One region of the Exiguobacterium sp. UBA7533 genome, then DNA from elsewhere that is predicted to be linked to it. Evidence: riboswitches for the same ligand, from Rfam matches in the RefSeq annotation. Region 1 holds a riboswitch; the other holds the start of a gene.
The links. A riboswitch is a leader RNA that binds a small molecule or an ion and turns the genes downstream of it on or off. The one in region 1 is predicted to bind lysine.

Region 1 (3,426 bases):
GACATTGATTGCAACCGAGTGAGAGTTCGTGACCGGAACCCGGACACACGTCGCACTGACAGGCAATGCTGGAAGATTGAAGATTTTTCGTGTTTCATCAATCATCTTCTGTTCCTCTTTCGTATAGCCGTTCTCAAGGAACACATCGATATGCGGCAAGATGTTATCGTGAATCGGATGCGGATAATTGACAGGTTCTTCTCCGCGCGCCCCACGCGCCAAGTCCTCGATCCCTTTTTGACCAGAACCCGATACTGCCTGATACGTCGTGTAATTGATCCGTTCGAATCCCAGTGACTGGAGCGGTGCTAAGGCGACGACGGATTGAATCGTCGAACAGTTCGGATTCGCGATTAAGCGATCCATCGCTTGAATTGCTTGTGGATTAACTTCTGGTACGACGAGTGGAATCGTCTCCTGCATCCGGAAGGCACTTGAGTTATCGACGACGAGTGTTCCATTTTCAGCTAGTAAAGGGGCATATTGTTCACTGATCGTTCCGCCCGCTGCGAACAGCGCGACATCGATACCGTCTTCCGTAATGTTCGGTGTCAACGCTTGAATCGTGATGTCTTCTCCTTTGAACTGTACCGTGTTCCCTGCTGAACGAGCAGAAGCATAGGCGGATAAGCGGCTGACCGGGAAATCCAGTTCTGCGAGTACTTGTAACATTTTTTGACCGACGGCGCCGGTTGCTCCAATGACGGCTACATGATACATGCTGTTTTCCTCCTTATAACTCGAACGCGTTTGCAATCGCTGCAACCGTCCGTTCAATATCTGCTTGTGCAATCGTATACGAGATGCTGATTTCTGATGTCGTGACTTGATAGAACGGGATGTTCTCTGCTCGGAAGATCGCGAACAACTTTGAGGCAACACCTGTCGCATCCCGCATCCCGATTCCGACGACAGACAACTTCGCGTGCTGATCGTGGCGATCGACCTTGACTGTCGTGAAGCGATCCATAATATCTTTCAATGCTTCGTCGAGGAACTCTTCCTCGTCGAGTGGACAAGAGAACGATAAGAAGATGTCACTGTCGAACGTCGTTTGACTGATCATGTCGATATTGACGTGACGGTTCGATAAGAGTTCGAAGATATCGGCTACTGCTGCATTCGTTTGCGGTACGTGTTTGATTGATACCGTCAAGACGTTCTTCGTGACACTGACACTCGTCACCGCTTTTTGTTCCATTGTTTCCGTCGCTTCCATGATCCATGTTCCCCTTTTCGATTCAAGTGTTTTCCCGACGAAGATGTGTACGCCGTATTTTTTTCCTAGTTCGACACTTCGCATTTCCATGACCTTCGACCCGAGGGCGCTCATTTCCATCATCTCATCATACGAGATATGTGGAATCGGTTGAGCGGCGGCATGGATTCGCGGATCAGCTGTATAGACACCGTCGACATCGGTATAGATTTCGCACCGTTTATCAAGGACTGCCGCAAGGGCAACTGCCGTTGTATCCGACCCACCTCGTCCGAGTGTCGTCACGTCACCAAGTTCGTTGACACCTTGGAATCCGGCGACGATGACGACATCGTACGTTTCGAGTTTTTGTCGTAACAGATCTCCATCGATCTGTTTGATCTTACTTTTCGTATGCACGCCCATCGTGCTGATTCCTGCTTGAGCGCCTGTTTGCGATAACGCTTTGACACCGAGCGAGTTGAGGGCGATGCTGAGTAATGAAATCGTCTGTTCTTCTCCGATGGCAAGCAGTCGATCGAGTTCTCTTCGCTCGGGGCGATCCGTGATGGCTTGCGCCTGAGCGATCAAAGAATCTGTCATCTTGCCCATCGCCGAAACGACGACGACGAGTTTTTCACCTTCGGCTGCGCGACTCTTCAAATAATTCGCAATAGACTGAATCTGTTCGACAGTCGCAACCGAGCTTCCACCAAATTTAAGTACAGTTGTCACAATCCTATCTCCTTTGTCCCGATACAGAAAAAAACGACGGGCCGGTAGGAGCGTTCCTACGGCCCGTCGTTATCACGATCGGACAAACGAAGACAAAGTCATTCGTTCTTTTACGTAAGATAGCGCTCCGAAACATCGGTTTCGGCAGTACAACGGATCTTAACCGTTGTACCAGCAAATAAGAAGAAGCATCTTCTCGTTCACTTCGGCGGACTTCCCCTTTCACATCATTCAGCATGCTTGCCTTCAAGAATGATGCTACTCATGTCATCCGCGCCTCTATCTGTCGGTTGTTAGTTACAGTTATAGCAGACATCTTTTGTTAAATCCAGTCATTTGACTGATTTTTTTCAAAATTCGTCAATTCGCAAGATGCTGTTTCGCGAGTTCGAGTTGCTCCGAAACGGCAGCAAACCCTGTACCGCCGTAGCTTGTCCGGCGTGCCACTGCTTGAACCGGATCGAGGAGCGGATAGACGTCTTCTGTGATATCAGGATGGAACGTTTGATACGTCTCGAGATTCAAGTCCTTCAGGAAACAACCGTTCTGCACACAGTAAAGGACGGCTTTCCCTACGATTTCATGCGCTTCCCGGAACGGTATGCCTTTCGTTACAAGGTAGTCGGCGAGTTCCGTTGCATTCGAGAAGTCTTGCATTGTCGCCTTCTTGAGCGCTTCGGTCTTAAACGTCGCGGATTCAATCATTCCGGTGAAGATTTGAACGGACTTGAGAACGGTATCTGCTGTATCGAAGACCCCTTCCTTATCCTCTTGCATGTCTTTGTTGTAAGCGAGTGGTAATGCCTTCATCGTCGTCAAGAAGCCCATCAGGTTGCCGTAGACGCGACCTGTTTTTCCACGAATCAATTCAGCAAAATCAGGGTTTTTCTTTTGTGGCATCATGCTTGAGCCTGTCGAGAAGGCGTCAGACAACTCGATGAAGCCGAATTCTTGCGACGCCCAGATGATGATTTCTTCACAAAAACGTGAGAGATGCATCATGACGGTCGAGGCGATTCCGAGATATTCAATGACAAAGTCGCGGTCGGAGACAGCATCGAGACTGTTCGGATAGACCGACTCAAAACCGAGCAACTCGGCAGAACGGAAACGGTCGATCGGGAACGTGGTCCCCGCGAGCGCGCCTGCCCCGAGTGGTGATTTCCGAATTCGTTTTTGATTGTCCGTCAACCGTTCGACATCACGTTCGAACATCCAGAAATAAGCGAGCAAGTGATGCGCAAGCGAGATTGGTTGTGCCCGTTGCAAATGCGTATACCCCGGCATAACCGTCTCGATATGTTGCTCAGCTTGTTCCGTAATGACCGATTGGAGCTCGCGTAATGCCGTCGTCAACGCTTCGACATGCTGCTCCATCCATAGATGTAAATCGGTTGCGACTTGATCGTTTCGGCTCCGTGCCGTATGCAGTTTCCCTGCAACTGGACCGATCTGTTCCGTCAACAAACGCTCAAGATTCATATGAATGTCTT
Region 2 (3,426 bases), on a different contig from region 1:
TTTCAACGAATGACCTTGTGCAAGGAATCCTTTACGGAAACGATAGTGACTGATCGCAATTCCGAGCCATGCGATGAATCCTGTCATACCTGAAGCATTGAGTAACCACAGGTAGACTTGTCCACCAAACATCGATGTTAAGAAACAGAGCGCACCGATTGCTCCTGTTGCAAGCAAGGCGTTACGCGGTACCCCATTTTTCGACACTTTTGCAAAGAACTTTGGTGCATCTCCTTGACGAGCAAGTGTATACAGCATCCGTGTGGAAGCATACATACCTGAGTTACCGGCAGATAGAACAGATGTCAAGATGACGGCGTTCATGAGTGCTGCCGAGAACGCAAGACCTGCTTTTTCAAAGACGAGCGTAAACGGACTAACGGCAATGTCCGTGATGTCATTGGAAACCAAGTTCGGGCTCGTATACGGAATGAGCATCCCGATGACGAAAATCGCAAGGATGTAGAAGAGTAAAATGCGCCAGAAGACTTGTTTGACTGCTTTTGGAACGTTTTTTTTCGGATTTTCCGATTCACCTGCGGCAATTCCGACTAGTTCTGTTCCTTGGAAACTGAATCCAGCAACGAGGATGATTCCGATGACGGCAGGAATACCACCGACGAACGGCGCATCCCCGAGAGCAAAGTTTTTAAAGCCAACTGGTGGCTCCGATGTAAAGACACCGAAAATCATCGCAACACCGACGACTAAGAAGACGATGACAGTGACGACTTTAATCATGGCGAACCAATACTCCGCTTCCCCAAAACCTTTAACGGAGAAGTAGTTCAAGCCGATCATGAGTAAAAGGAATAAGGCACTGAAGTAAAATCCAGGAACGTCCGGGAACCAATACGTCATAACGATTTGTGCTGCAACGAGCTCAACTGCGATCGTGACTGCCCAGTTGTACCAGTAGTTCCAGCCGAGGGCAAAGCCGAATGAGGGATCGACGAATTTTGTCCCGTATGTCGAGAAGGATCCGGCGACAGGCATATACGCCGCCATTTCGCCAAGACTTGTCATTAAGAAGTAGACCATCAGACCAACGATTGCATACGATAGGAGTGCACCACCTGGTCCTGCTGCTGCAACGGAAGCACCGGACGCGATGAAAAGTCCTGTTCCGATTGCCCCACCGATGGCGATCATCGACATATGACGGGCTTGTAATCCACGTTTTAATCCTTCGGCTGTCGAATCTGTTGTTTGTTTCACATCTAGTTTGTTCATTTCGTTCGCTTCTCTCTGTTTAGATTTTTTGAGAGGACACTTTTTGAATGAAAAAACAAAAAGCGCCCTCATCTTCCAGATGGAAGATGAGAACGCAACATAATAAAATGAATGCGCCTCATTCTACCGTCGTGAAAGATAGCTCTCCACAAGTAAGTGATACCCGACTTGTGACAGTATTAGACCTATTCGATCTAATCCCAATCGATCATCTTCAAAGCGATGATTGATTTCGGCAATTCTTCCTTTCAGGTCACTTCATTTGTCGCTTGACGACATCCGTAACCGTACTCTTAAGAACTGCAACCTCCATCCCACTGGTTGAGTGAGAACTGAATTAAATTAGTTATTACTACGCCATATTACACAAACCGCCACGAAATTGTCAATTGCCTTTTTTGAATCTGGGGTAGTAGATGGTAAAAATCCGATATGTTTAGTACACTAAATGATAGAAGTCCACTGAGAGAAAGGATGCTGCTTGCATGCCACAGGAACGTGATTTGCTGACTTACCGACTCGAGGAACAAATGCGTGTCATTCTTCGTACCCTGCGACGTGAACTTAATCGACTATTTGAAGGAACAGCAACCCGAAGCGAATTTTTCATCTTACGGAGTCTTTCAGAAAACGGTCCCCAGCGTCCGACACTTCTTGCGGAACAATTTGAGCTGGCGACGAGTCAAGTCACTGCTTTAACGGATAAGCTCTATAAACAAGGATATGTCACACGGACGCGTTCGACGGAAGATCGTCGCTCGATTGTCCTCGCTTTGACGGATGACGGAGAGCGTGCTTTTCGGGAACTCGAGGTCGTCCGAAGAAACTATTTACAAGATCGCTTCGGAACTTTAACAGAAGAAGAACTGGAAACGATGATTCGTGTCTTCGATAAGATTTTACTGACGATGGATGAGGATACGCTCACTTCGTCTTCATAAAAAACGGTAGATTTTCTACCGTTTTTTATGTTTTATCTAAACATTTACCTCTGTCTAACCGTTACCTAGATGAGTATACTGGAGTATATATATGGAAATCTGTTAGCTGGGGGAGTTGGGAGGATTTGTTGTCCATCATGAATCAATTCATCATTAACTTTTGTCTACTGTTCACGACGATTACTCTCTTATTCTTACCATTTCGGAATCGACCACGTATTTCGCTGAATTCCAGCTGGAGTACACGCCTCATATTGGGAAGTGTCTGTGGTCTGATTGCAGTTTTGTTGATATTCAATGGCATTCAGATTGATGTCGCCCGTGTGGATTTACGAATCATCCCAGTCGCGATCGCTATGCTATTCGGTGGTTTCCCGAGCGCCATCGTCGCCGGTATAATGATCATCGGGACACGTTACTTTTTGACACCCGTCGATCAAATGGAGGGTTTTTATCTGTCCACACTGATTATAGTCTTAATCATTACGACGATCGGAATCGTACGTCGATTCGTTCATGTCTCGACGCGCCATTTTCAATTATTGGTGTCAATTGGTGTTCTCTATTCGTTACCTGCCATCTATATCCTAACAAACAGCTGGTCGACATTCTTTAAAATTTCAATCGCTTATATCTTCTTTAATCTATTGGCTGGCTTTGTTGCTTTTCGACTGCTGACGGAATTACGCCGTCACTTCGAAAACATTCAGTATCAACAAAAACTAGCGATGACGGATGCTTTGACCGGACTTGCCAATCGGCGCCGTCTCGATGATTCACTGTCACTTGTCGGTTCAACGGATCAAGGGTATTCACTTGTCTTGATTGATATCGACTTCTTCAAGCACGTCAATGATACATATGGTCATGACGCCGGGGATGATGTCCTACGTCAACTCGGCATGACACTCGCTTCCTTAACACGACCGGATGACCTCGTCGGACGATACGGTGGTGAAGAGTTTTTGATCATTTTACCAAGCACTACAGCTAAAGAAGCTCAAAAAATCGCAGAGTTGGCTCGGATGACGGTCGCACGCAACCTGTTCCCGACGGCAGACGTACCTGATCTGCAAATCACGATTTCGCTTGGGATTGCACATTCTAGTGGTTCCCATACGTCTTTAGAAGCATTACAAAAAGCAGATAAAGCGTTGTATTACTCAAAAGAAAGCGGACGAAACCGAAGTACGATTTATACGAAGGAACTTGCCTTCCGACAAGCTTGAATAAGAGACACTTCCTAGCGGGA

Region 2: another riboswitch for lysine. It lies ahead of B2U10_RS04395 (amino acid permease); the one in region 1 lies ahead of B2U10_RS12410 (aspartate kinase).

What each region holds. Positions count from the first base shown of each region.
Region 1 is NZ_DLMP01000011.1:173,962-177,387, forward strand. Features, by position in the region: gene B2U10_RS12405 (aspartate-semialdehyde dehydrogenase) at 1-720, opposite strand, end outside; gene B2U10_RS12410 (aspartate kinase) at 734-1,933, opposite strand; lysine riboswitch at 2,046-2,223, opposite strand; gene argH (argininosuccinate lyase) at 2,294-3,426, opposite strand, start outside.
Region 2 is NZ_DLMP01000002.1:50,031-53,456, reverse strand. Features, by position in the region: gene B2U10_RS04395 (amino acid permease) at 1-1,233, opposite strand, end outside; lysine riboswitch at 1,365-1,553, opposite strand; gene B2U10_RS04390 (MarR family winged helix-turn-helix transcriptional regulator) at 1,719-2,174, shown strand; gene B2U10_RS04385 (diguanylate cyclase) at 2,312-3,403, shown strand.